Thermocoleostomius sinensis A174: one gene and its partner. The protein of the gene in region 2 interacts with the protein of the main gene of each other region in a pairwise test. Links are inferred from orthologs where the notes say so. Each region holds a gene or a part of one and is shown on either strand. Other genes may lie near its edges.

Region 1 (16,236 bases), 2.4 Mb from region 2 along the record:
CTACAAGCGCTGGCGCACAATGTGCAGCAACTGCGGCAGCTTCTGGCTCCCTCTACTGAATTGATGGCGGTGGTCAAGGCTGATGCCTATGGGCACGGGGCTGTGATGGTGGCGCAGACGGTCTTACAGCATGGGGCAACTTGGCTAGGCGTGGCCACTATTCCAGAAGGCATTGAACTGCGGAAGGCGGGCATTGAAGCGCCCATTTTGCTATTAGGAGCGACCAACACCCTCGAACAGGTGCGAGCCGTAGCGCGATGGCAACTGCAACCAACCCTTTGCACGCCCAAACAAGCACTGATTTTTGCGGAAACATTAGCGGCTTCTGGCGACCGACGGACATTACCTGTTCATCTCAAGTTAGATACAGGCATGTCCCGTTTAGGGATGCCGTGGCAACAGGCAACCGAATTTGTGCAACTTGTGACGCGGTTGCCGCAACTGCAAATTGCCAGCATCTATTCCCACTTTGCGACGGCCGATAGTCCTGATCCCAGCATCATGCGACAACAGCACGATCGCTTTCAGCAGGCCATTGCCCAACTGCATGTCCTTGGCATGACTCCCCCCCGCTTGCACATCTCTAATTCTGCTGCCACGCTGGTTGATTCCAGGCTACATTACGATCTGGTGCGTGTGGGACTGGCTACCTATGGATTGTATCCTGCGCCTCACTTAAAAGGCACGATCGACCTCAAGCCTGTAATGCAAGTAAAAGCCCGCGTCACGCAAGTGAAAGTGATTCAACCCGGAACTGGCGTCAGCTATGGGTATCAATACATTGCCGATCGAGAAATTTTGGTGGCAGTGGTAGGAATTGGCTATGCCGATGGCATTCCGCGCAATCTTTCGAATCGCATAAACGTCCTGCTCCGCGGGCAACGAGTGCCACAAATTGGGGCAATTACCATGGATCAATTGATGCTAGATGTCAGCCAGATTCCTGATTTACAGCCTGGTGAAATTGTTACTTTGTTGGGACAGGACGGCAACGATGCAATTGCTGCGGACGATTGGGCAGAGATCTTGGGGACGATCTCCTGGGAAATTCTCTGCGGGTTCAAGCATCGATTGCCCCGTGTAGCTGTTGAGCGATCGGCAGCAAGAGATGAGCGTTTAGGGGTTGGGAATTAGAAGGAGCGCAATCGGAGGCTGAACTTAGTTTGTGATTGTCCCAGTTAAAGGAGAACTAGGGCTAGCGTAGGTTTTCACGGGAATTCGTCCTGCCAAAAACGCCATGCGTCCGGCTTCTGTAGCCATGCCCATTGCCCGCGCCATAATGGCTGGGTTTTCCGCCTGAGCGATCGCCGTATTGATCAACAACGCATCTGCCCCTAGCTCCATTGCTTGAGCTGCCTCGCTGGGTGTACCAATGCCTGCATCAACGACCACAGGAACCTGAGCGGTTTCGATGATGATTTGAATATTGGCGGTGTTTTTGATGCCCTGCCCAGAACCAATTGGAGATCCTAACGGCATCACCGTAGCACAGCCCGCTTCTTCCAGCCGCTTGGCCAACAGCGGGTCAGCATTAATGTAGGGCAGAACCGCAAACCCTTCCTGTACCAGTTGCTCTGCTGCCTCCAGCGTGCCGATCGGATCGGGTAAGAGATACTTCGGATCGGGAATCACCTCCAGCTTGACAAAATTGTTGTCTTCCTGTCCCAGCAGTTTAGCCATTTCCCGTCCCAGTCGCGCTACCCGTACAGCCTCCTCTGCCGTCTTGCAGCCTGCCGTGTTGGGCAGCATCCAAATTTTGCCCCAGTCGATCGCCTCCGCCAGTCCTTCATGACCCGGAGCATTGGTCTGCACACGCCGCACTGCTACAGTGACAATCTCACAGCCACTCGCCACAATGCTTTGGCGCATCTGATCAAAATTGCGGTATTTGCCCGTTCCCGTCATCAGGCGCGATCGAAACGTGCGTCCGGCAATCACTAAGGGCTGTGGATCGGTAAGAGTTAACTGAGAATTGGCAGAGGGGTCTAGGGTGGCGATCGAAGCCGAGGAATATTGCAACATGATTGAATCAGAGAAAGAAGGTTGAGTATGGGTGGGAGGGGTTGCCGCAGAAGGGCTAGACTGCACCGTTGCAGCGGGCTGAACAAACCGTTCCCAAGTAAAGGCGTCTAAGAGAGGGCTACATTGCTGATTCCAAACGCGATCGGCAATCAGTTGAGCAGTGACAGGAGCCAATAGAATACCATTGCGGTAGTGTCCGGTAGCAAACGTCAGGTTTTGGCAATGGCTGTCTCCCAAGATGGGCAGTTCATCGGGTGTGGCAGGACGAAACCCCCACCAGCATTCTTGTAACGGTAGGGTTTGCAGCGGCGGATAGAGCCGCAAAGCTTGATTGAGCAGCATTTGGACGCCAACGGCTGTGTTATGGGGAGTAAAGCCCACGTCTTCCACCGTTGCCCCAACCACAATCCGCCCATCGCGGCGCGGCACAATGTAAACCTCTTCGCCATACAACACGCGCTGTAGCGATAAGTGCGATCGCTCTAGGGACAAACTCTGCAACGCTAGCATCTGACCTTTGCGGGGTTGCACCGGAACAGGCAACAATTCCTGCATCCATGCCCCAGTTGCCAGAATGTAGTGTCCTGCTTGAAAATCACCCGCGCTGGTTTTCAGACCTGAAATTTGCCCTTGCTGCTGTTGAATCGCGGTCACAGTCACGCCCTCGCGAATCTCTACTCCAAGTTGCTGAGCCGCTAGCCGCAACACCTGAGCGAGCGAGCGATTGTCTACTTGTCCATCTTCGGGGAACCACCAACCGCCGATTACGTCAGAGCTTAATCCTGGTTGGGCTTGATGAATTGCCTGGCGATCGAGCCAAATCTGACCGGATGAAGGCGAAACAAGAGAGGACTCCGCAGAGCTATCTAGTCGATAAACGGGGGCAATGATGCCACAGGGCCAATAATGGGCTGATGCGCCACTGAGATCTTCTAGTTTGCTGATCCAGTCGGGATAAAGCGACAAACTCTTGAGACACAAATCAGCCATCGCTCCTGGAGGAAGCTGTTCGGCTCTGGGAGCCAACATGCCAGCCGCCGCTTGGGTGGCCGCTTGCTGAGAGTCACGGCTGAGGACTGTCACCCTAGCTCCTTGCAGTTTCAACTCAACGGCAATCGCCAGACCGATCACGCCGCCACCAATAATGAGACTATCGCTTGTTTGATTCCTTGTTTGATGCATGGAAAGACGCTACAACTTACCACAAAGCGGGAAGAGGAGTTTGATCGGAGACTTGGGTAGAAGGAGTCGAAGGCTGGGTAATCTGAGGGGGCTGGCTGACAGGTTGACGGATAGGTTGACTCGGTTGAACGGGCTGCTCTGCGACCGTACTGGGAGCCGATGGTGGGGCTGGAATGGGATAAACAAAGTCACGGGCGGGGGCGGTTCCAGGTTCAGTTGAGCCAGAGCCAAAAATAAATTCATCAATCGCTCGCCCAGCATTTCGTAAAGATTCTGAGAATTCTGAATCAGGATCGACGCGCGGTAATTGAAATCCTCCATCGGGCGATAGCGTGCCATTTGGGAAACGGCTGGATTCGATCGCAGGAAAAATCCGATTAGTTAGTAGAATCAACAGAAATACAAATAGCCCCAAAAATAACAGCCGGGCTAGATTTTTAAAGAACCCTAGAATTGCAAAGAAAACTCCCAGCAAGAAAATTCCAGCAATTACTAGAACAATCAGCAACCACTCCGGCATAATCATCCCTTCCATACCCACCATTTCCATCATCGCTTAGGTTTTCGCGGATGCAAATCGTTTGTGGGCGATCGATGCAAGGAAATTATGAAATGCGGCTATGAGATGCGGCAGTCAGAGAACGCTTACCAAAATCCCTGGATTGGTTCTGGGGCAGACTCAACTTGTCGGGATGCCGCTGTACTAGAAGAGCCAGCCGAGAGTGGGGGCGTGGGAGTGGCAGGTACGATAACAGTGGGGGCTGGAGTGGGAGTGGGAGCCGGAGTGGGAGTAGGCGCAGGCGTAGGCTGAGGACTAGAAAGAATATCGTCAGGCGACGGGGGGGATGGCACTTCAGAGTCGGCAATGGCATCTGAGAAAATTGGCGCTAGCGCCTCTGCTACATCTTGCCACCCTTCCTGGGCAATAGGACGATCGGGCGATGGTATGGGAGAACCTGGAGCAGGTGTAGGAGTGGGAGTGTTGGGAGTATTGGGAGACTGAGCCACATCTACAGCCCCTGTTGTTCCCTGCCCCGCTGCCGTACGAAGCTGATTTGAGAAAAGCAACCCCAGCGCGATCGCCAACAACGCCCAGCTAATGGGACGAAGAATGCCTCGCAACGTTGAACCAATCACAGCCATTAAGGCGCTTGCAATCGCAAAACCCAATAATCCACTCACGGCTCCTCATCCCAACAACTGTTCAAAATTCCAACTGATACACTCTAGGTGTAAATCTATTCTGACATTTGTTGCCGAGAGTTAGTGGATTTATCCGGTAATTTCGCTAGGGATAGAGGCTATCCAACTACAGTTCCTCTAACTATAGAGGGAGAAGCGCGGGAGTGTCTCTATCGATTGACAGAGGTTCTATCTCAGTTTTGCTTCACAACCTAAACTTATGCTCTCAAACTAAAAGCCTAAACACACCATCGCTGGCGACCTTTCGATAGTCAGCGACTTGGGACTGGCATCACCAGAAACCAGTCCGCCTAACCATTCGACAACCACAACAAACCGCGAAGGATTCACCGAAGTTCACCTTTCTTTATGCATTTGGGAATCCCAATTCGCTAGGGTGTGATCTAGGGTCGATCGGGTTGCTAGTATCGCCACCGTTGTTTTGCCATGACTGTTTTGCCATGACTTCAGACCAGTTCACAGAAACTCAAGCCTTAAATCATTCAAAATTTCTTTGGGTCTATGACACAACCCTGCGAGACGGAGCACAGCGCGAAGGGCTATCGCTATCCATTGACGACAAACTGCGCATTGCTCGCGAGTTAGATCGCTTGGGCGTTCCCTTCATTGAAGGTGGTTGGCCGGGCGCAAATCCTAAAGATGTGCAGTTCTTCTGGCAATTGCAGGAAGAACCCCTGATGAATGCAGAAGTTGTGGCGTTTTGCTCCACGCGGCGACCGGGTAAAACCGCTGAGGCTGATCCGATGCTACAAGCGATTTTGACGGCCGGAACTCGTTGGATCACCTTATTTGGTAAATCCTGGGATCTACATGTCACCGAAGGATTGCAAACCAGCCTGGAAGAAAACTTAGCGATGATTCGCGACACGATCGCCTTTTTCCGTCACCACCAGCGCCGGGTGATTTATGACGCCGAGCATTGGTTTGATGGCTACAAATGTAATCCAGATTACGCACTGTCCACGTTGCAAGCCGCAATCGACGGAGGGGCGGAATGGTTGGTTCTGTGCGATACCAACGGCGGCACCTTGCCCCATGAAGTGAGTACGATCGTGCGGGATGTGGTGCAATTTGTGGAACACAGAGCCGAAATTCGGAAGCAGAACCCAGTTGCTGGCAACCCCCAACCCCCAACCCCTAACCCCCAAATCGGCATTCACACCCACGACGATTCAGGGACGGCCGTTGCCAATGCACTAGCAGCGGTGATGGAAGGCGCTAGGATGGTGCAGGGCACAATCAACGGCTATGGCGAACGCTGCGGCAATGCTAATCTCTGTACGCTGATTCCTAACCTTCAGCTAAAACTGGGCTACCACTGCCTGGATGCCGATCGCCTGACAAAATTAACCGATACCAGTCGCCTGATCAGCGAAGTCGTGAATCTGGCCCCCAACGATCATGCTCCGTTTGTGGGACAGTCGGCGTTTGCACATAAAGGCGGCATTCACGTCAGCGCGGTAGAGCGTAATCCATTAACCTACGAACACATTCGTCCGGGGCAGGTGGGCAATTGTCGTCGGATTGTGATTTCCGATCAGGCAGGGCTGAGCAACATTTTGGCCAAAGCCCGCAGTTTCGGCATTGAGTTGAACAAGCAAGACCCCACCTGTCGCCAAATTTTGCACCATCTCAAAATGCTGGAAAACGAAGGCTATCAGTTTGAAGCGGCAGAAGCCAGTTTTGAATTGCTGATGCGGCAAGCGCTGGGGCAACGACAGGCGTTATTTGAAATCAAAGAGTTTCACATTTACTGTGATGTGATTCGCGGCTCGTGCGATCTAATTCGGGGCGTGGACGAATGGCGGGGGCGATCGCTGGCCACGATCAAGATTGGCGTCAATGGTCAAGACATCCTGGAAGCTGCCGAAGGCAACGGCCCGGTTGCTGCCCTGGATGCCGCTTTACGCAAGGCTTTGATAAACTTCTACCCGGAAATTGCCGCATTTTATCTTACAGACTATAAAGTGCGAATCTTGGATGGAGCCGCCGGAACTTCGGCAAAAACGCGAGTGTTGGTGGAATCTAGCAACGGACATCAACGCTGGACAACGGTTGGTGTTTCTGGAAACATCATCGACGCCTCCTATCAAGCAGTCGTGGAAGGGCTGGAGTATGGCTTGCTGTTGCAAAACCAGGCAAAGGCAGCGCTAACCTCTTGATTGATTGATTGACGCTCTAGCGTCTACAGACGGAAGTAGTAATCTCGAATTTTATAAGCGATCAACTTCCGCCGCTCTTGCAAGAAGTCGGTGTAGTCTTCGACCGTCGATAGAGAGAATCAATCAAATCTCGAACGTTGGTGGCATTCCAGACAAACGGGCGTTGAATTTCAGGAATCGCAATCTTGCTCGATCGAACCCAAGCCAGTAGCGTTTGGATCGGGTGCTGGTTCACAGAATATTTCTGAATAGTCATGACAAGAGGTGGATGTAGGGAGCAGCCTACCTAGCAGTGTTCCCTATCCACTTCTTAAGCCTACAATCGCTGCATCCAGATAACGATTCTCAACATAGAACAACCCAAGTACTACATCACCTGAGTTGATAAACCCTAATTTAACGAGGTGGGCGGCGGCGTTGGAGAAATTCGGGAATATCTAAATTGGGTTTCGATCGCGGCTCAGACGCAGGTGAGACTGGCGGTTGAGAAGTCGGCGGTGGCGGGGGGACGGTGGGGGTTCGCTTCAATGGCGAGACCCGTGTCGTGGTGGTTTGGGCCACGGGTGGCTCTGGCTGAGAAGAGAACCCAGTGGCGATCACCGTAATTCGAATTTCTCCTTGGAGGCGATCGTCCAACACCGCCCCAAAGATGATATTGGCGTTGGGATCAACCGCTTCGTAAATAATTTCAGCCGCCGAATTGACTTCGTGCAGTGTCAAGTCATAGCCGCCAGTGATATTAAAGACAACACCTTTGGCTCCATCAATCGAGGATTCCAACAGCGGTGAAGAGATTGCAGACATCGCAGCCTCTCTGGCTCTGGACTTGCCCGAACCAATCCCAATCCCCATCAGCGCCGACCCAGCATCTGCCATCACGGCCCGCACATCGGCAAAGTCCACATTGACCAAACCGGGGATCGTAATAATGTCCGAAATGCCTTGAACTCCTTGGCGCAGAATGTCGTCAGCCACTCGGAACGCTTCTTGTACAGGGGTTTGTTCCGAAATCACCGATAGCAGCTTGTCGTTAGGAATAATAATTAGGGTATCGACTCGGCTTTGCAGAGCGGCAATGCCCTCATCAGCCTGACTTGTCCGACGCTTACCTTCAAACGTAAACGGACGAGTCACCACGCCAACAGTCAACGCGCCGACCTCTTTAGCAACTTCTGCTACAATCGGAGCCGCCCCGGTACCCGTACCACCACCCATGCCGGCTGTGATGAAAACCAAATCGCACTGATCCAACGATGCCGCAATCTCATCGCGCGATTCTTCCGCTGCCTTTTGTCCGATCGCAGGATTACCACCCGCCCCCAAACCCCGGGTTAACTTTTGCCCAATCTGTAGGCGGTTTAGGGCTGAAGCGTGGGTAAGCGCTTGAGCATCGGTGTTGATCGACCAAAACTCTACCCCGGTTAGATCGCTGGCAATCATCCGATTCACGGCATTACAGCCACCGCCACCCACTCCAATGACTTTAATTTTTGCTACATTGCTTGGCACAATCTCATCACTCCTGGTGTCCTCTGCCACGGCCCCTTTCAGATCGCGAGGCTGACCCAAGTGTATGCCAGAATTTGTGAAAGGATTTGTGCTGTTCATTGTCGAAAAAAGATCCTGATCTCCATCCGGAGAGTTTGTGTGGGTAGATACTAATCTACTATTAAGTGTCATCGGAGTTTAGAAACTACTGATACAAAGACTTTTTAAGGCTGGTTAAGGCTGGGCGACTCTAGTCAACTATAGGCTAAGTTGATTGAAAAACCAATCGATCGGGCAAATCTCTAATCGATTGCAACATCCACTAAGATAAGTGCTTGAAACGGGGAGACAACAATTAATTTTTATAAAAAATAAGAAGACCGATTTCAAGTACCTATGTCAAGCAGGATGGCAATTTTATAAATTGAAATCCTAAATGATTTGTTTTTACTTCAAATTACATAATTTTTTCTACTTCTCTTGATAGATTTAATAGGTTTCTTGAGCAATTGGAAGAATTCAGTCATGTTTTTCAACGGTCAGTCGGTCAATTTTCAGAGTTTTTCATCTCAATTAATGGCATATCTGGATTACGCAGATCGATATAATCAACTTGCTCTGGATTAACTTGTTCGGGGAGACGTCGCATTTGGTCTAAGCGCCGCAGTTGATGTTCCAGTCGAGAACTGTAGGCACCCAAATAGATCGCACCAAATTCTGTATACAAAATTAAATTGTTGGGATCGCGCCAATCAATTTCGGCAATTTTGACGGGACTTTGGCTTACCTGTTGATAGAGATCTGGCCACTGCGATCGATACTCCTCACGCATTCCAATGACCTTCAAGTCTGGTAACCTCTGGGATGAATTCAAGGCAAGGTAAATTTCGTGTGGAATCCACGCCCCTTCTTCGTCTAGCAGGGCCAATTTAGGAGTTTGTCCTCCTTTGGCGGTTGAGGCTGTATCCCCAGAATGGGTTAAATAGGCAATAGCCACCGGATATCGTTCCTGAATTTGAATTGTGAGGCTAGGCGGAAACAACCGACGAGTCACGATCGCCTCTGCAATCGGAGCTTCAGTTTCTAGCTGATGCACAATCGCTTGGGGCTGAATGCTGAGCAGCGACTGAGGGTAACGAATGGGCAAAACCGCTCGAATGGTTTCTGAGGAAAGAAACTGATTGCCTTCAATTTTAATTTGCTGTGGCGATCGGATCATCCAATCGGAGCGAGACAATGACCAGAGTAAGCCTCCGGCTAGCGCGCTAACCATCAGAACTTGCCACGTTGTTTGCAACATGCGCCAACGCCGCTGCCGCTGCAACTGCCGTCGCCGACTGGAAAGTTCTGCTTGAGAAGGAGATGAAATATCTGCCATTGCGCCAAAACAGGACTAGAAAACAAACGAAGTCTGTTTAACCGGGATACAAGCTCAGCGAAGCACTGGGCTGAAGCATCATTCTATCTATCGATTGACCTGATCTATTAGGTACACCTTGAACCTAAATCTCAAACGCCGCCAGAGGCAACAGCTAAACCAAGTAGTAAATAGGATTCGATCGGCCGATTCGCACTTTCGCAGATTGCCTCAAAGCAAGTTGACTATAAAGCCCTAATCCTAACCACAGAGAATGCTTAAAAGCAATGTGTAAAACCTCCTTTTATTTGAAACGATCTATTAAGTTAATTCGTTCGATCAACGCCAACTTCAGCCGGAAAATCGTATAAGTTTGAAGTAATGGATTGCCAATCTTTAAATAAAGTTTATTGAAACTTTACTGTTTTGTAGATTGATCATCATCATAGACCGCTCAATCGATTGGCTTCCTACTTGATCCCGTCACATCGCTCCACCATTAGATTGGCTATTTTCTGCAAAATTTGCTTCTAACGTCGTAGTTTGGCTCTAAAACTGGCTGATTGCTTATCTACTCTACACAGTCTTTAACGATCTGGACTATGATGGCTAGGGGATTTGTATCTACCAAATGGTAGACCTCTCCACTTCAACCTACTTTCAAGTTGTAAGTAAGCCCATTACGACCTGACAAAGCGCGATGAATCAGAACTGTAACTCAATCTCCGTGCGGCGATCTTTGGCACGGGCAGCGTTAATCTCTGGTGGATTAGGCTGGTTCGGCAGCCTCAGCTTGCTCAGCGCTAATATCAGCCTTGCTCAAACGGTTTCACCCTCTTTAGTTCCCAATGCTGAAGAGTTGCTTGGACCGGATCTACAGTCTTCATCGCCTTCGCAGGTTCCTGGTGTCACAGATTCGAGCGAGCCGATTGAACCAACCATCATTGAGCCAGCTACTATTACACCGATCGAACCGGAAGCTAGCCTCCATTCCCCTGAAACAGATACTTTTCCGCCTGCATCAGCGCCTAGTTCGTTTGATGCCCCCCCAGCTAGTAGTATTGATGTCCTCGTCGCTCCCAACCTTGCTGAAGAAGCCGCCGAAGCATTTGACTCAGGAACTCCGGCGATTGACCATGGAACCTATGGCAATGGCGCTTACATTGACCCCACTCCCTACAGTCTTGGGGCTACTCAGAAACCTGATATTGTCGTGTCTGAACGCTCTACGGGTTGTCAGACGGTGCTAGCCCCTGGACAAAGTGTACCGTCTACCCTCTGTCCTGTTGCTCCAACCACGGCTGGTGATAGTTGGATAACAGGGGGAGGTTCCTATAACACTTCTGCTCCGACAGTTTATAACCTTGAGCCTAAAACAGCATCTGCTCGGGACTTCTACAACCTCACAGTTCGTCCTCCTGCCCGCCTCAGTAATAACAACGTCAGTTTGCTCTTCCCCCTCTCGATTCCCGCTGCTATTACCTCTGCCTTTGGTTGGCGTGTACATCCAGTGATGAATCAAATGCGCTTTCACTCCGGAACCGATCTGGGTGCACCGCAAGGCACTCCAGTTTTGGCAGCGTTTAGCGGTAAGGTGGAAATTGCAGATTTTGTGGGCGGCTATGGTTTAACGGTGGTGCTGCAACATAACAAAGGAACGGAACAAACACTCTATGCTCATCTCTCGGAGTTGTTTGTCAAACCTGGTGAAGAGGTAAAACAAGGAGAAGTGATTGGTCGAGTTGGCAGCACGGGGCTATCAACCGGACCGCATTTGCACTTCGAGTTTCGCAAACAAACTCCAGAAGGCTGGGTGGTGATGGATGCGGGTTCCGTATTAGAGCAAGCACTGTCTCAACTGGTGCATTCGTTGCAAGTTGCTCAGGTTGATCCAAAGCTGGCCGTTCCGGCAATCTTTCAATATTCTGGCAAGTCATTGTTGGCGATCGACACCACTAAAGCAGAACCACAATCACCAACGGCGAACCATCGCCCAACACCACCCCTTGCCGAACAAGTGAATTGAGTTCTATCGGCAGGGGAAGCTAGCGAAAACGATAGGTTTAGGACGGTCCGTTGATTACAAATGCATTCTGCGGTTATGACCCTAGCCCTCATTTTTAATGGCTTTTCGTAGAAGCAGGGAAGGATGAGGAGCAAATCGGCAACAGTGGAATGCACGTTTTGTTGGGATAGATTACAGATCGTATGAAGAGTCCGTTGGATGTCATCCCAATCAAGGGGCAGATCAAGTAATTTTCAGGAGATGTAACTTTTTGCTTCCCAGTGGGAACTCTGAAAAGGACAAGGCACACAGCATAATTCTTCGAAGCAAAAATTTTGCTTCGTAAACGCAAAAAGATAGAACCTTGGGTTTGCACGGGCGACAAAGCAACAGGATACCGGGAGGTTGAACGATCGCTTCTATGGTTTGAATGAACCGAATGTCAAGCGCCTTAAGCTGTGATGCACCACCAACCTCGGTTGTGATGCCCCAGCTTGGAGGCGTCATTTTAGCTGACTTTGGACTTTAGAATATTGCTGAATCGAACGATCAATGTCAGAAATTATCGTATTACCTGGGTCGGGAGACCCGCCTGGTAGTGGTTTATATCCAGACTATGGATTGCGAGTAATTAGTGAACAACCTGTGGTGCTACGCCGCCCACCCACAACGCCCGCAGGAACGATCGCCGCAATTGGCAGCCCAGTTGATGACTACATCGCCGCAATTGATCCGAACAATACAACCATCTTTACCTTGGCTGGGGGTGATGGCAATGATACGTTAATTGGCGCTGCTGGGCCAGACGTCATTTCTGGTGACGGGGGCAACGATGTGGGGCAAGGCGGCAGTGGTGATGACATCTTGGACGGTGGAACTGGGAATGACGTGCTGCAAGGAGAAGATGGCAATGATTTTCTTCAGGGGGGCGATGGCAATGATACGCTTCAAGGTGGAAACGGCACCGACTTGCTAGTGGGTGGTTCAAGAGATGACTATTTGGATGGCGGTCCGGGCAATGACGTGTTGATTGGTGGACCAGGGCGAGATGTTTTAGTTGGCGGGGAGGGTGACGATCGCCTGCAAGGTGGCCCAGGCAAGGATTTACTAACAGGTGGACTTGGCAAGGATAGTTTTCGGTTTGAGAAAGGTTCAACAGGCAGCAAGAAGCGAAAACGAGTGGATGTGATTACGGACTTCAATCCACAAGAAGACACAATTGAATTAGATCGTCGATTGCTAAAAGGACAAGTCAATTTAGGTGAACTCAAGGATGAACACTTCAAGTCGGTACGAAAGATAAGGAATGATATCGATGCAAAAATTATCTATGAACGTCGATCGGGTTTGCTTTACTTCAATCCTGAGAAAGGCCCAACGATTATTCTGATGCAGCTAGACAAGAATCTGAAAATTACGGCTGCAAACTTTGAAGTGTTCTATTAGATTGGCTCCTTACCAATGTTAGGTTACCTAGATCAAGCCATTGCCGATTTTGATCACGCGCTTTGGACAGGGCAAGGGGTCGTTAGCGCTTGCCAAACCTTGGGCAATATTTTGCAAGCACTGGGACGATTTGATGAATCTGTAGATTGGCATGCCCGTGCGACACAAACAAGCGGCAATCGAGCGGAATTATTTTCAGGACTGGGTACACTGTATGCCCAACAACAGCGTTGGGATGAAGCGATCGCCGCCTATCGTCAAACGCTGAAACTACAGCCAACTCACGCAGAAACCTGTTGGAATCTGGCAAATATCTATGCCTTGCTAAATCAACCTGTTGAAGCGTTAGAGTACCGTCATCGAGCACTCAAGCAATCTCCTCGTTGGGCTACCTGCCAAAGCCATTTCAGTTTGGGTAATGATTTGATGGCAAACCATCAAATCGAAGCCGCCATAGCCGCTTACCATCGGGCCCTCAACTTAGAGGCTAGCTTTGCGCCTGCGCACTACAATCTAGCGGTAATCTTTAGCAATCAGAAAAACTACGAGGCGGCGATCGCATCCTATCACCGTGTGCTGGAACTAGAGCCTGATCGGATTGAAGCCTATTTAGGACTAGGGCAAGCTTTGGAGCAGCAAAACCAGTGGCAAGAGGCGCTGACTTGGTATCGGCAAGCAATTGAACTAGCTCCTGAATCGGTGGCAGCCCATTATGCCTTGGGGCAATTGCTGTTATGTCAGGAACTGTGGAACGAGAGCTTGGTGATTTATCGTCGCCTGATTGAATTGCAGCCAGCGGACTTTAAAGCGTATTTCCATCTGGGATTTGCCTTGCTGAACCAACGGCAGTATGCGCAGGCGACCGCCGCATTTCGCCATGCCATCGATCGTGCTCCTACTCAACCTGAACCCTATTACTATCTAACCCGTGCGTTGTTCGAGCAACAGCAATGGATGGAGGTCATTTCAACGGCGCTACACGTGATTCGGCAACAACCCAATTGCTCAGATATCTACAGGCTGCTGGGTCATGCCATTCAACAGCAATCGCGGCAGCCGAGAGGGCTACACAAATTGATCGCTCACTATCGTCAGAGTCCTTTAAGTTCTGAGCACGGGCTGACTTTCTATCTGCATGTTGGGGATCGCTTATTGAAACAACGGCAGTTTAATGGAGCCATCTTGTTTTACCGTTTAGCAGTATGGCATCAGCCAGAAAACGAAATCGCCGCCACCAATCTAAAACGCGCCTTTGCTAAACGCAAGCAACTAGAGAAGACGATCGCCACTCGTCGGCAGCAATTGACAGAAAATCCGCATCAGATCAAACTGTACAGCCAGCTTAGTAATCTGTTGACCGAGTGTGGAGACTTGGATGAGGCAATCGCGCTCAGCGACCGAGCTAATTTGTTGCAACGATGGCGGCACGTTTCCGAAAAGCATTACGAATTTACATGGGACTGGTTCAGCCACCGCATTCCCATTTGGCAAGAACACTTGGGTCATCTTGCCCATCAACACGGATTACAAGCGTTGGAACTAGGGTGTTGGGAAGGACGGTCTACTTGTTGGTTGCTCGATCATATTTTAACTAGTCACGATAGCCGAATAGTTTGTTTAGATTGGACGTTTCAAGCACGCTTTGATCTCAACATCGATCGATCGGATGAGCGCACCAAAGTGACCAAACGATCAGGAAATCCCCTCACCCACCTAGCAACGCTACCTCCTGCCACCTATGACCTAATTCATGTGGGTAGCGATGATTTAGCGACTTTACAACAGCGCCTTGCTCTTTGTTGGCAAGCGTTGAAGCCCAACGGAATTTTGCTCGTAGATGAGTACTGTCAAGGCTATCTAATCGATGATTCAGGCAATCCAGAGAATGTAAGGGATGGGATTGATCAACACAATCAACATTTCAAAGCAACAATCGATCGGGTTCTCATTCTAATTGCTACCGAAGCTAAAATTCTCTATCAAAATCGTCAAATACTGATTCAAAAAAGTTTGCACTCTGTTCCATAGAGCATTTCCCTTCTATTCAAACTAATGATTATGCTGAAACACCTCAAGCTGTATCTCAGCAGAACACCTAATCAATCGAATGATCCGAATCAGCTAGCTGTAGCCGAATCTGATCATGATGGGCAACTACAAGATGAAGCGATGGCTACGTCTGTTGCTTCCCGAACTACGGCAAAAACTCAGCTTCAGTTGGGGCATGACTGTTTTCAACATCGTCAATTCAATGCAGCAATTGACCACTATCGAGCGGCAGTAGCGGCTGATCCAACTTGGATTGACCCATATTCCTATCTGGCAGATGCTTTGAATCAGGCAGGTAACTCAGCAGAAGCAGCGATCTATTACCGTCAAGCAATTGAACTCACGCATCAACAAGCGAATTCTTCTAATTGTTTTTCTACATTGAATAGCGATAAATTAAGTAATTCAAGTAGAGAACAAATATCCGAATTAAAAAAATCAGTCAGTGCTTCCAGTCCATCACATAGAGAGCAGTTGGTAGAAGATCATTGGATTCAAGCTAAATATGCGTATGAGCAACGACAGTGGCACGAAACGATCGCTTGTTGTCAGGCGGTATTGAATCTTCAAGCCACGGCTCCAGCTTATAATCTATTGGGCAACGCCCTTCAGCAGTTGTATCGACTATCGGAGGCGCGGTCTGCATACATGGCGGCAATCGAGCTAGCTCCTAGTTCTGCTGACGGGTACGCTAACTTAGGCAGTTTGTATGCTCAGCAACAACAGTGGCAAACAGCGGCAGACCACTATCAACAGGCGATCGAGTTGAATCCTAACTTTGCTGGAGCCTATCGCAATCTCGCCAAGGTTTGGGCAGCTTTGAATCAGGCAACTAAAGCAACAGAATGTTGGCATCGAGCGTTACTGCTAGAACCAGAAAAGATTCCGGCGGAAGAACATCTCAACTTTGGCAATTGGCTGCTTCAGCGAAACCGTATTGCAGAAGCGATCGTCTGTTATCACCAAGCCATGCAACTATCTCCAATGTTGGTCAAGGCGTTTAGCAATTCAGTTTCGTTTGATCTCCCTTATGTCACTGGCGAAACTGATGGTGGTTCCTTAACCGTAACAACTGATTTCGCTCCTGTTGTAACAGCTGCGTTCTTGGAAGACGTAGAAGCGTATTTACACCAAGAGCAATGGGATCAAGCGATCGCAGTCAGCACTGAGGCTTTGAAGCAACTTGAACCTGAAATAGCTCAAACGTATCGCTGCCTTGCCAATGCTTTTTACGCCAAGGAGGATTTGGATACTGCCATTCGCTACTATCAACGGGTTGTGGAATTAGAGTCAGAGTCGGCCGCTGATCATATCAATTTGGG
Region 2 (12,832 bases):
TTAGACCAACCCCTACCGGATGCGATGGAAACCAATGGAGGACAGGAAGTGGTGGCTCCTTGGCATCGATCGAAATGGCAAACGAAAGGACGTAGCAAAGCGGGTACGGTGTTTCCTGTTGAGGTATCAATCAGTGATGTGCAACTTGACGATCGCCGCATTGTCATCATTCGGGACATCAGTGAGTTTGAGCAAATTGAAGCCAAATTACAGGCACGGGCTGATGAACTGGCTCGCCTCACCACGATGTTGGCCCAAACTAACACAGCCCTAGAACACCGAAATCGTGAGCTTGAACAATTTGCCTATGTGGCCTCTCATGACCTCAAGGCCCCCCTACGGGCGATCGCCAATTTATCCGAGTGGATTGAGGAAGATCTAGGCGGACAGTTGCCCGACGAAAATCAGCATCAAATGCGCTTGCTGCGGGGGCGCGTGCTGCGGATGGAAGCCTTGATTAATGGACTGTTGGAATATTCACGCATTGGGCGGACCCAATCATCCGTAGATAAAGTAGCAGTGGCAGATATCATTGCCGATGTCATTGATTCGCTCGATCCGCCGAATTCTTTCACGATCGACGTGGCTCCCAATTTGCCCACTTTGGAAACCAAAGCTGTACTGCTGCGTCAGGTGTTTGCTAACTTAATTGGCAATGCGATTAAACATCACAATCGATCGAATGGACACATTCAAATCTCGGCACAAGAGCAGGAAGACTCTTATAAATTTGCCGTGAGCGATGACGGACCAGGCATTGCCGCCGAATATCATGACAAGGTGTTTGTAATTTTTCAAACCTTGCAAGCGCGAGACACCAAGGAAAGTACAGGCATCGGTTTATCGATTGTCAAAAAAATTGTGGAAGCAGAAGGTGGTACGGTGCGGCTAGAGTCCCAAGAAGGGAATGGATCAACGTTTTCTTTTACCTGGCCAAAACAATGATTCGATCGCATATCAAGTCATAAAAAATACCTGTTTATTTGCGTAGGTACAATTTCATACCGGCGGCTGAGGTGCAGAAGATTACTTATTTCTAAAATTGAAGCTAATGTTACAAATACATAAGTTTAAGCTGTTAACGTCTTTAAGTTTCTAGTTAAACGTCTATGTAGCTGTCCATGATAGAAGCGGTTGAAAAGATGATTAACATCTTGCTAGTTGAAGATGACGAAGTTGATGTCATGAACGTCAAGCGAGCGTTCAAAAAAAGCAACATCTCAAATCCCCTCTTTGTTGCGTCAAATGGACTAGAAGCGTTGGCGATGCTGCGGGGTGAAGGCGAATCGCCTCAAATTCCCGCAAGTCGGCGTTTAATTCTGCTTGACCTTAACATGCCCAAAATGGGCGGCATCGAGTTTTTGCATGAGTTGCGGGCCGATCCCAATCTACGCATGACTCCTGTCATTGTGTTGACGACCTCAAATCAAGACCGCGATCGGGTGGAAGCTTACCAGCTAAACGTAGCAGGTTATATTCTGAAACCCGTTACTTTCTCTAACTTCGCTGAGGCGATGATCACGCTCAACAAATACTGGATGCTGTGCGAGATGCCGTAGTAGAGAATGGATCATTGCAACTGGGTGATTGCGGACTGTTGAAGCATACAGGGCATACATACATACAGAGACGAAAGGGCTAGTCTAAGATGGAGATCGATGCTATCTCTATTTTCGTCATTTAATGCCTTTTGCCTATGTCTTCTGGTTCTGCCAATTTTATTGCTTCCGCGCCGATTGCTGCTGAGTTGGCGACCCTTCCCGACCCATCAACACCTTTGTTGGGTCAATCGCTGGCACAGTTAACGGCATGGGTGCAGCAACAGGGACAGCCTGCTTATCGTGGAAAGCAGTTGCACCAGTGGATTTATCAGCAGGGCGCTCGATCGCTGTCCGAGATTACGGTGTTTTCCAAACAGTGGCGGGCATCGGTTACAGACGTGGTAGTAGGGCGATCGACGCTGCACTATCGGGCAGAAGCACCAGATGGCACAGTGAAGTATTTGCTGCGGCTGACGGACGGGCAAATCATTGAAGCGGTAGGAATTCCTACATATAAGCAGGAATCAGGGATTGGGGATTGGGGGTTGGGCAGGGAAGCCCAGACGACTCGGACGAAGCATTCTTCTCAATCGTTGCATTCCTCTGCACCGCTCGATCGCCTGACGGTATGTGTGTCGTCTCAGGTGGGGTGTCCAATGGCGTGCGATTTTTGCGCCACAGGTAAGGGCGGCTATGTCCGGAATTTGGCAACGCACGAAATTGTAGATCAAGTGCTAACAGTACAGGAAGACTTTGGACAGCGGGTCAGCCATCTTGTATTTATGGGCATGGGGGAACCGTTGCTGAACAGCGAGAATGTGTTGGCGGCGGTACGATCGCTGAATCGCGATGTAGGCATTGGGCAGCGATCGATCACGATATCGACTGTGGGCATTCCGGGGCGAATTCGTCGCTTTGCCGAACATCAGCTACAGGTAACACTAGCGGTGAGTTTGCACGCTTCCAATCAAACGATTCGCGAACAGTTAATTCCCAGCGCACGGCAATATCCGCTGGAAGCGTTGCTGAACGAATGCCGCGAGTATGTGCAAATCACAGGTAGACGAGTCACGTTTGAATACATTTTGCTAGCCGGTTTAAATGATGAACCACAACACGCGATCGAGCTAGCTCAACACTTGCGTGGCTTTCAAAGCCATGTCAATTTGATTCCCTACAACCCTATTTCCGAAGTGGCCTACCAGCGCCCCGATCGCGATCGAATTCAAGCGTTTGTCAATATCTTAAAGCAACATCGAATTGCTGTGAGCGTGCGCTATTCCAGAGGGCTGGAGGCCGATGCAGCTTGTGGTCAGTTACGAGCGTCGAAAGGCTTATGACTCAACGAAATGTTCCCAACTATGGATCTCTCAATAACGGATCTACAGGATCTACAAACGTGAATGCGGAACTGGAAGAAACAATCCTCAGTTTCAGCGACATTCAGGCAGAACTGAACTATCGGCAAGCACAAACGGTACTGCGCGATTTGGTACAAAAGCTCGACCTCACTCCTGCTGAACGGCAAGGGCTAGAAGCGGAGGTAGAAAGTCTGGAAACTATGCTGGACAAGCTCGATCGCCAAGTGGTGCACATTGCGGTATTTGGCATGGTGGGGCGGGGAAAGTCATCGCTGTTGAATGCGCTGCTGGGTCAGGAGGTGTTCACTACCGGCCCAACGCATGGCGTGACACAAACAATTCAGAGCGCTGAGTGGACAACCAGTGAAGAGGCGATCGATGGTAGTCACCAGAAGCTGTGGAAGGTGTCGCTGCCCGGTGTTGGCAATTCCTGCATTCAACTCATCGATACCCCTGGCATTGATGAAGTAGATGGTGAAGCGCGAGAAGCCCTGGCTCGGCAGGTGGCCAAACAAGCCGACCTGATCTTATTTGTCATCGCTGGCGATATGACTCAGGTAGAATTCGTAGCGCTGTCGGAACTGCGTCAAGCCAATAAGCCGATTCTGCTGGTGCTGAATAAGATGGATCAGTATCCCAGCGCCGATCGCTTAGCAATTTATGAAAAAATTCGCGACGATCGCGTGCGGACGTTACTTTCACCCAATGAAATTGTCATGGCAGCGGCTTCTCCTTTGGTTGCTAAAGCAGTACGGCGATCGGATGGCAAACTCGTTCCGCAGTTGAACCGAGGGGTACCCCAAGTTGAAGATGTAAAGCTGAAAATTCTGGAGGTGTTGCACCGCGAAGGAAAATCACTGGTAGCACTTAACACGATGCTGTTTGCCGATTCGGTGAATGAACAGGTGCTACAACGGAAGCTGGAAATTCGCGATCGCAGCGCCAATCAAATCATTTGGAATGGCACGATGACCAAAGCCATCACCACCGCCCTCAATCCAATTACCGTAGTGGATTTGCTCAGCGGAGCGGCAATTGACGTAGCGATGATTGTGGCACTGTCTCGGCTGTATGGCATTGCCATGACTCAAGCTGGAGCAGTGGCGTTGCTGCAAAAAATTGCAATTAGCTTGGGGGGAATTACCGCTAGCGAACTGTTGATTACGGCGGGGCTAGGCTCCCTCAAAAGTGTATTAGGTCTCTCGGCTCCGGCCACAGGCGGGGTTTCCTTGGCTCCCTATCTCTCTGTTGCGGTCACGCAAGCGGGAATTGCGGGCGTCTCAACTTACGGAATTGGGCAGGTGATCAAGGTTTATCTGGCTAACGGAGCCTCTTGGGGTCCCGATGGCCCTAAAGCCGTGATCGATCGCATTCTCTCGACCCTAGACGAAACCTCGATCATGAACCGAATTCGCGACGAGTTACGGGAGAAATTGGGAGTTAAGGGTTAGGCATTGAAGGTTAAGCGTTGAACGCATGTCCCCACGTTGCCAGTCCGCAATTCCTTGCAATTTCTTCATCTGGAATTGGACTATTTTCAAACGATCGGCCTTAGCTTAAAAAGCAGGGCTAGTTTACCAACCCTACCTTAGGAAGAAAGGACAGACAGAGAAGGGGGCTTACAATCTGTCTGTCCTACCCTAGGGTGTTACGGTATACCTCAGCCGCATCGTCCCCCATTTCGGACGCGATCGACTACTTTGCAAAAATTGACCGGCAAAACTTGGGTGAGTAACCTGATTAGCAATTTCCTCGCTTAACTTTAACTGAAGCCTAGAGCCATTGAGTTTGCGGCTGTAAAGTTTGTCAAACGTTTATCATTCGTAGCTACGCTTGTGTTCCAATCCTCTCTATGATGGATATGGAAGTGAATTGAATATAGAACCAATTAAGTACATTATCTCGTACAGATTCGGGGTTCTCTAGAACACATTCTAGAAACGGCAGCGCTGCACTATGCACTCTAGAAATACCTAGAAACTTAATTCCTAAGTAAACCAATTAAAACAGCCAGCGTGGAACTGCGTTGGTGTATTTTTCAGGAGGATTTATGGCCAATAGAATTATCGGCACGCTTCATGATGACGTGTTGTTTGGAGATACCAACCCCCTCGATCTGAATGACATTATCTTGGGATTGGCCGGAAACGATCGCTTATATGGATTTGCCGATCGCACAGGTGGCGATCTAATTGTCAGCCACGATACCTTGCGCGGCGGGGATGGTAACGATACGCTGCGGGGTGGAGCCGGAGACGATCAATTGTTGGGGGAAGCTGGCAATGATGTCATGGGCACAGCTTTCCCTGGCATCGAAGATGATTCTGCGGGGGAAGCTGGCAATGATAGTTTGCAAGGGGGCGCAGGCAACGATGTGATGAGCGGCGGAGATGGAGACGATTGGCTGTTGGGGGGAACAGGTGACGACTTGTTGGGTGCGTTCAGCAGTCGAGGTCCAGGCAACGACAGCCAATACTATTATGGCTCTGATGCGGGCAACGATACGCTTCTCGGCGGGGATGGAAACGATTACATCAGCGGCGGGGATGGAAACGATCTGCAAGTAGGCGGCAATGGAAACGATAACATTGGCAATTACTATTATTATGACGATCGCTTTGGTCAAGATGCCGGAGACGACACCCTCTTGGGTGGTGCGGGTAACGATGGCTTGTTTAGTGACGACGGAAATGATTTGATGCGGGGTGGAGCCGGGAACGATTACATTGGTTTTGGAGTAGATGGTCGCTATTTGATTGGTGATTCTCCGGGGGACGATCGGGGGTTTGGCGATGGCGGAGACGACTACATCATTCTGGGTTCCGGCAACGACACCATGAGCGGTGGCGCGGGCAATGATCGCTTGGGAACTCGAGAAATCAGGGTTCCCCCCGGTTTTATGGATGAGAGTGGCAACGATCGCTTAGATGGCGGCACAGGCAACGATACCTTAAATGGTGGTGTCGACAGGGATACGCTGATTGGCGGACGCGGCAACGATATCCTCTATGGCGATGATGACAGCGATGTCTTGACTGGAGTTGACCCAACCTCGGCGACGCCGGGGCGTGGCGAACAAGATGTGCTGTTTGGTGAACTAGCTCCTGAAGCCGACTACGAATGGCAATCGCCCGATCGCTTCATTCTCGGCAACCGCACCAGTGTCTTTTACAACGACGGCCGCAAGGATACCCGTGGCAACGGCGATTATGCCGTGATTAGAGACTTCGATTTAACAGCGGGCGATCGAATTCAACTAAAAGGATCGGCTAGGGATTACAGCTTAGGGGTGTCTACGATCGATCCGACAGCAACCGCCATTTTCTATACAGCCGGACAACTAACCCCTGAATTGATTGGATTGGTGCACGGCGAAGCGCCCTCGAATCTTACAACCGGGTTTGTGTATGTTTAAGTCCACTAGTGTTGACCAATGCTTGAATGAGCAGAACAGGTCAATAGGCGCTACGACAGAAAACCTCGAAAATAATTAAGCAATCAAGTAATTAAATTGATCAAACTATCCGGAACACGCAGCAAGGGTGCGAATAACTGAATTGGTAGATGCACCCTGATTTGTTTCCCCCTGGTCCCGAGCTAGGGGGATTTTTTATGCCTCTACATTCTTAGGGTGTTGCAAAAGTTGCCACGTTTCTGGGCCCACAATTCCATTCACTGGCAACCCATGCCGCTGTTGAAACGAAATCACCGATGCCAATGTTGTTGCCTGAAAAATGCCATCCACCGCTAGGCTCGATCCTTGGGCATTTAGCAATGTCTGCAATTGAGTAACGGCCTCGCCGGTGTCTCCTTTGCGAAGAATTGGGGATGATTCTGTTTCTTGCTCGTCCATGATGGTGTTTCCTCAGCTTTTCAAATAGTTGCTCTGAACCGCTCACCGCAATAGCGACAGCATAGGCTGCATACAATGACCGATCGTCATTCGCATGAATATATCCTTATTGACAGTCATACCAAGGTTAAAATAGATGGCTGTGACCCGATCGCAGGTGTCGTGTGATAGCCTAAGTCGATCAAACACACCGTTACAATACCTGTAATAATGAACTAGAACTGCCGAATGCCGGGGCCGGGGCTTGTTTTGTTTACAATTTAGCCGCTGATTGCACTTGACTGTATCTTTCCCAAGACTTAATCAACCGTCAATGTCAAGCCTGGCATATGGCCTATCCGATTTCAGGTTAATTTTCAAGTCAATTAATTTTCCGATCGCGACGGCAATGGGTTCTTCTTTCGATTTAAGTCAACAGAATATGAGTGCTGATTTTGCAACAGATCGGGATATCGATCGCTCGTTGGCGGCCTACGACTATGAACTGCCCGCCGATCGCATTGCCCAAAATCCGGTCGTACCTAGAGATAGTTCGCGCTTGCTGGTAGTGGATGCACCACCTCAATTTCGCCACTGTGTGTTTCGTGACTTGCCAACTTTGCTGCGATCGGGCGATTTGTTGGTTCTCAACGATACGCAGGTGATTCCGGCTCGGTTGTATGGCCACAAGGTGGATCGTACCAAAATTGCAGATGGAGCCAAGGTAGAAGTGTTGCTACTAGAAGAACAGAAGCCTCACTGTTGGCTTGCCCTGGTCAAACCAGGTAAACGCTTGAAACCCGGAGCAAAGATTGAGTTTGCCGATCGTCTCACGGCACAAGTGGTGGCAATTGACACAGACACCGGGGGACGTTTGCTGCAATTTAATTTGCCCACTGAACAATCGTTGTTGCCTTGGCTATCGCAACGGGGAGTTGTGCCACTGCCGCCCTATATCACGAACTCGGAAGCTGACCCAGAGCAATATCAGACGGTGTATGCTAAACGTCCAGGGTCGGCGGCGGCTCCTACGGCTGGATTACACTTCACACCGGAGCTATTCGATCGCCTACAAGCCAAGGGCATTTCGCACGTAACCTTAACATTACATGTGGGGGTGGGAACGTTTCGCCCAGTCGAATCGGATGACATCACCCAGCACAAAATGCATGGTGAGTGGCTAGAAGTCTCGCCATCTGTGGTAGAAGCAATCCAGCAAACCAAAGCCAACGGGGGACGGGTGATTGCAGTTGGGACAACCGCTGTTCGATCGCTGGAGGCTGCGGCCCAAACCGGAACCCTTCAACCCTACTGCGGCAAAACTGAACTATTTATCTATCCTGGCTATCAGTGGCGTGTGGTGGATGGACTGATCACGAACTTTCACCTACCTAAATCAAGCCTGATGATGTTAGTTAGTGCCTTAATTGGACGACAGCGCTTGTTAGCGTTATACCAAGAAGCGATCGATCAGCACTACCGTTTCTACTCGTTTGGAGATGCCATGTTGATTCTGCCCGAAGCAACAACATGAACGTTGAAGCATCAGCGTTGCCCCCTAGTTAAATACCTCTATTAGTACTTATTAGTGCTAGTGCTTATTAGTGCTAACGTTGCCGTTGCTGCCCACAGAGGCTCTAATCTCTGCGGCTGTCTAAGGGCAGAAAGATCGTCATTACTTCGCCCTGCTCGGGTCGCTGGCGCACAATCAACTTACCGCCCAACGCCTGAAACAGATTCTTGGTCGCCGTCAAATTTAGGCTAATGCTTCCTGTTTCTGGTTGGAACATCAGCAGTTGCCCCAATGATTTCAAGGTAGGGGTGAAGCCAAACTTTGAACCGCTGCCTTTGCCAGAGCCATCCCCGAGCGCCGAATTTGACTCAGGATGAGATTCTAACTGCAACTTGAGTTGATGACCCGCCAAGGATACCTGAACTTGAATATGGCTACCGGGTGGCAGACTGTGAGTAATGCGATCGATCAGACCCGTCAAGGCTTGATCGAGCATGGTGGGGTCTGTCACCACCAACGGCATTTTCTGTGGTAAGACGATGTCCAGCGTATGGTTATGCTGACTGGCCTGCTGCTGCCAGCGAGGAATATTCTGCTGCAAAACCTGATCGAGGGAAATGGGAGCCAACGAATTGATTAAGGTTTGCGTATTCGTCGTTTCCAACTCCACAGCCCGGAAGAATAAACTGAAGCGATCGATTTGCTCAGTACACTCGCGATCAATCACTTCCAAGCGCTTGATTACATCCGGGTTCAAGTCCTTGCGCCGCAACAGCAACCGCGTCAGCGTCCGAATCGTCGTTAAGGGGGTGCGTACTTCGTGGGCGATCGCCTTCAGCAATTCTGCATCGGAGCTTGGTTGTGGAGCGGGTGCTTTCTCATCCGGAGCGCGAGTCGATTCTGCAACCGTTCGTTTAGCGCGATGGCTTTTACTTTTTGCTCCAGACGTTTTTGTCCGATGGGGAGGTTTAGAGACCGTCACTTCCGATTCAGTCGTGGGGATAAATGCCTTACCAACTTGTGCCCCCAACTCTTGACCCACTAGCTCTTGGCCAAGACGGCTATTATGAGCAAGTGCCTCTGTTTCTAATTCCGACACCTGCGGCAAATTGGCTAACAGTAAGCGACTAAATTGCGTAACCAGGCGATAGTCGGGCGTAACGGGCGGAAATTGCTGCACTACCCGCGACAACATTGGCAGCATGTGAGGAGCCGCTAACTTAATCCTGGCTTCCAACGATCGCCAAACTTGCCACACCACTTCCGGATCAAAGGAAAACTGAAATGCAGGTTTGCCGGCGTCCTGTTCTCCTAGCACCATAGCTAAGCTAAAATCGTGCGTCAAGACCAAGCAAAACTGTTCAGCAGCGACTGGATCTCGTGGCAACAGCGGCAACGTCAGTACCTTGGCATAACGGGATGACAAATCAGGATCAGCAGCAGGCAGCAGTTGCACAATATCACCGGGTGCAGCGACCGTAAACATCCAAGCAGCTAAGCGATCGGTTAATTCAGATGGATTCAGAACGGGGAACGGTCCCGATAGTAATACACCGTCTAGGGGCTTGATTTTAGTGGTTCCAGCAACGGCTTGTCCGGTAGAAGTGGAGTCGGCGCGTGCGCCATTTCGGCTAGTACGAGTCACTCCCTGCGCAGATAGATGGGCAGACGAATTGGCAGAGATATCTGACGCTAGGCGCTCTGCTGCAATTGTCCGCTGCAATAATTGATTCAAGGCTGCAACCGCACCAGACCATTGCCCTTCCGCCGTCACCTGTTGTTGAGCGGGAAAGCCAAACCCCGGTTCTTGATCTGGCTCCGCCAAAGTCATGATTTCACTTAAGGTTGGCAAATACCACTTGTACACAGAAACCACCCGATCGACCATTAGCAACGTCTAGCAAAATACTTCGGAGGGATGTCTCCTAAGTAGCTCCTACTACGACAATACTGGGAGGAGCCGATTGGAAACAACCTTAGAACCGAACCACAGTAGTCGCGATCTCCCCCCGCTGGAATTCAGTCTTAGTAGTCTTAGTAGTCTTAATAGATAGGGATAGGTGGGGTGTCTAGTTGTTTCTAGTTTACGCAATTTATGACGATCGTTCTTTGCCCAGGTATCCATCCTCCCGCTTTTACCGAATCTTTCATCAAAGGGCTTGACATTTCGCCTCATGACCTGCTCGTGTTTCCGACCAATCGCTATCCGGCCTATTCGGTCTATCATCTGGTGCAATTTCTGCAAGAGACGGTTCCAAAGCAACCCAAGCAGGCTTTGCTGTTGATTGGATTCAGTGCTGGGGCAGTAGCTGCCGTGGGTGCAGCGACGGTTTGGCAGTTACATGGGAGCGTGAAAGCGGTGATGGCGCTAGATGGGTGGGGAGTTCCACAACTGGGAACCGTGCCGCTGTACCGCTTCAGTCACGATGCTTTTACCGCTTGGAGTTCAGCGTGTTTAGGTGGACAATCCCTCGCCTTTTACGCAGATCCAGCCGTGGCCCACCTAGAGCTATGGCGATCGCCAAAAACCACCCAAGGATGGCTCATTCAGAACTCCGATCCGGCTATCCCCAGCCCCCAGCCGCTTACCTGGACACGTACCACTCCTTCAACCTACGAGCGATCGACCATGGCCGAAGTCCTCAGGAAACTGCTGAAAAAATACGGAGAAATTTAAAGCCACGACAAAGTTTGTCACTTCAGCCACCCAAAATATGCCTAGTGGTGGAAATTTCACTTAATATGGTCAAGAATATTTTGCAATGTGACGTCTTCATCGTGGACGGATATGAGCAAGCGACGTGATGCTGGGGCGAATAGACGAATTCCATCCGGGAGGATTTCACATTTTTACTTTAAAGAAGAGTTCGACATTAACCCTACCGCTCCTGCACCTCCGAAGCGATCATTGCGGTGGATAGTGCCCATTCTTCCCATCGCTATTTTTTGCACTTCGATCGTACTAGCCGTTGCCTTTACTGTTCGAGACACCAAGCAACATGGTCCAGCGGTGGAGACGCTTAAAACCGAGGCTTTTCGGTGGGCGGTTAACCGGGCCATGAGTGCGGCTGAACTCACCCAAACTGCCAATTCTCGGGATGAGTGGTCGATCGTCAGTACCTGGTGGAAAGAGGCGATCGAGTTGATGGGAGCCGTGCCCAAATCGCATCCCAAGTATCAACTAGCACAACAAAAAGTAGAAGAATATCAGCAAAACCTGACCTATGCTCAAACTCGCGTAGACAACAACAACCGCAATGGGGTGACAGCGACCCATTTGTGGTCGATTGGGTCTAGACGCATCGATGTTTTAAGCATTCAAGGAGAGCCAACCCATCAGTCTCGCTATGATGCACTCTGTCAAGAAGTGATGTACTACGGGGGCAGTGTTGTTGAATTGAGTAATGGAATTGTAGTGCGCTATGAAGACCAAGACAAAAACCTAAGAGTTGCTTCAAACAATGCGATAGTGTCAGCGCCTAAGGCTCCCTTCGTTTGGACGCTGGGTTCTTCCAAAGATGAAGTTTTCAAAATTCAGGGAACTCCTAGCCGTGTTGTGCGCTATGACTCTTTGCGCAAAGAAACGCTTTATTACAACTACAACACAATTGAGCTAACGGATGATCATGTTACGGGTTATAACAACCTAGACGGAACCCTCAAAGTAGCGATGACACCCGTACTATTACCGAACACCAATTTCAGCAGCTTCTGGACGATCGGCTCCGATCGCAATGAAGTGTTCCGAGTACAAGGCACCCCATCCCAAGTGTCACTTGAACATTCGTTATGCCGCGAAACATTGCGCTATGGCGGAAGCACGGTTGAACTGAAAAACGGGTTTGTGTCGGGCTACGACAACATCAGCAAAAATCTACGGGTCAAAGTTCAGTAACCTTGCCCAACCTTGCCAAGCGGTGGGGAACGGTACAGCATCTGCCATAAACCACAACGGTGTATTGTTTGTATTGTTATTGATGTGTTTTTAACCACTGGCAATACTACACTAAGGGTTGGTACGGGAGTGCTGCTCTGCATCAAGTGCTGCTTCTTACCCTGCTGCCTACCTTAATTGTGTGCATGAAGACTCGATCGTTTGTCTCTATTCTCGTTGCTATCTTCCTCGTGCTCCTGCTGATTGGTGGTGTTGGAGCCTATTGGTTAGCGGCTAATCATCCCAATCGAGCGCTGCAAGCGGAACGGACCAGTCACGCCACGCAGTTTGTGTCACGGCAATCTCCACTGGTGGTATCGCTGCTGGTAAATCCCGATCGGTTAGCAGCATCCGGTTTAGCGAAAACCCCACCGGGGCAACGACAGCAATGGTTGGGACAGTGGCGACAGTTTCGGCAAACGTTGTTAGAGCAAACCGGATTAAACTACCGCCGTGATATCCAGCCCTGGTTGGGGAATGAACTCACCTTTGCTGTCACAACTACCGATTTCGATCGGGATCTCAGCAATGGTCGGCAAACTGGATATTTAATTGCCGCAGCGATTCACCGTCCGGAGCAAGCTGAACGATCGATCCAAGCCTTCTGGCAGCGACAAGCCACCACAGGCGCAGATTTGGTGTTTGAACCCT

What was found.
Region 1: the proteins of rlmN (region 2) and ftsZ interact in binary tests that used the Escherichia coli proteins (3 or more experiments, as listed by UniProt). The link is inferred for Thermocoleostomius sinensis A174 from one-to-one orthologs.

The regions. Positions count from the first base shown.
Region 1 is NZ_CP113797.1:3,608,586-3,624,821, reverse strand. The notes cover bases 6,108-9,059. They hold ftsZ (cell division protein FtsZ), read right to left. Parts: upstream 8,250-9,059; coding sequence 6,966-8,249; downstream 6,108-6,965. Other genes in these bases: OXH18_RS15605 (cell division protein FtsQ/DivIB), read right to left, coding at 8,605-9,059; OXH18_RS15615 (DUF262 domain-containing protein), read right to left, coding at 6,631-6,825; cimA (citramalate synthase), read left to right, coding at 6,108-6,569. Also shown: alr (alanine racemase), read left to right, coding at 1-1,134; glycine oxidase ThiO, read right to left, coding at 1,159-3,204; OXH18_RS15630 (hypothetical protein), read right to left, coding at 3,221-3,757; OXH18_RS15625 (hypothetical protein), read right to left, coding at 3,850-4,386; more of cimA, read left to right, coding at 4,848-6,107; more of OXH18_RS15605, read right to left, coding at 9,060-9,435; OXH18_RS15600 (M23 family metallopeptidase), read left to right, coding at 10,142-11,440; OXH18_RS15595 (calcium-binding protein), read left to right, coding at 11,972-12,865; OXH18_RS15590 (tetratricopeptide repeat protein), read left to right, coding at 12,881-14,893; OXH18_RS15585 (tetratricopeptide repeat protein), read left to right, coding at 14,924-16,236. UniProt on the Escherichia coli protein: Essential cell division protein that forms a contractile ring structure (Z ring) at the future cell division site. The regulation of the ring assembly controls the timing and the location of cell division.
Region 2 is NZ_CP113797.1:1,248,789-1,261,620, forward strand. The notes cover bases 992-3,788. They hold rlmN (23S rRNA (adenine(2503)-C(2))-methyltransferase RlmN), read left to right. Parts: upstream 992-1,696; coding sequence 1,697-2,881; downstream 2,882-3,788. Other genes in these bases: OXH18_RS05425 (response regulator), read left to right, coding at 1,122-1,559; OXH18_RS05435 (GTP-binding protein), read left to right, coding at 2,878-3,788. Also shown: OXH18_RS05420 (sensor histidine kinase), read left to right, coding at 1-945; more of OXH18_RS05435, read left to right, coding at 3,789-4,353; OXH18_RS05440 (calcium-binding protein), read left to right, coding at 4,953-6,317; OXH18_RS05445 (peptidoglycan-binding domain-containing protein), read right to left, coding at 6,513-6,755; tRNA preQ1(34) S-adenosylmethionine ribosyltransferase-isomerase QueA, read left to right, coding at 7,177-8,268; OXH18_RS05455 (sensor histidine kinase), read right to left, coding at 8,372-10,135; OXH18_RS05460 (hypothetical protein), read left to right, coding at 10,343-10,924; OXH18_RS05465 (hypothetical protein), read left to right, coding at 11,036-12,142; OXH18_RS05470 (DUF3352 domain-containing protein), read left to right, coding at 12,328-12,832.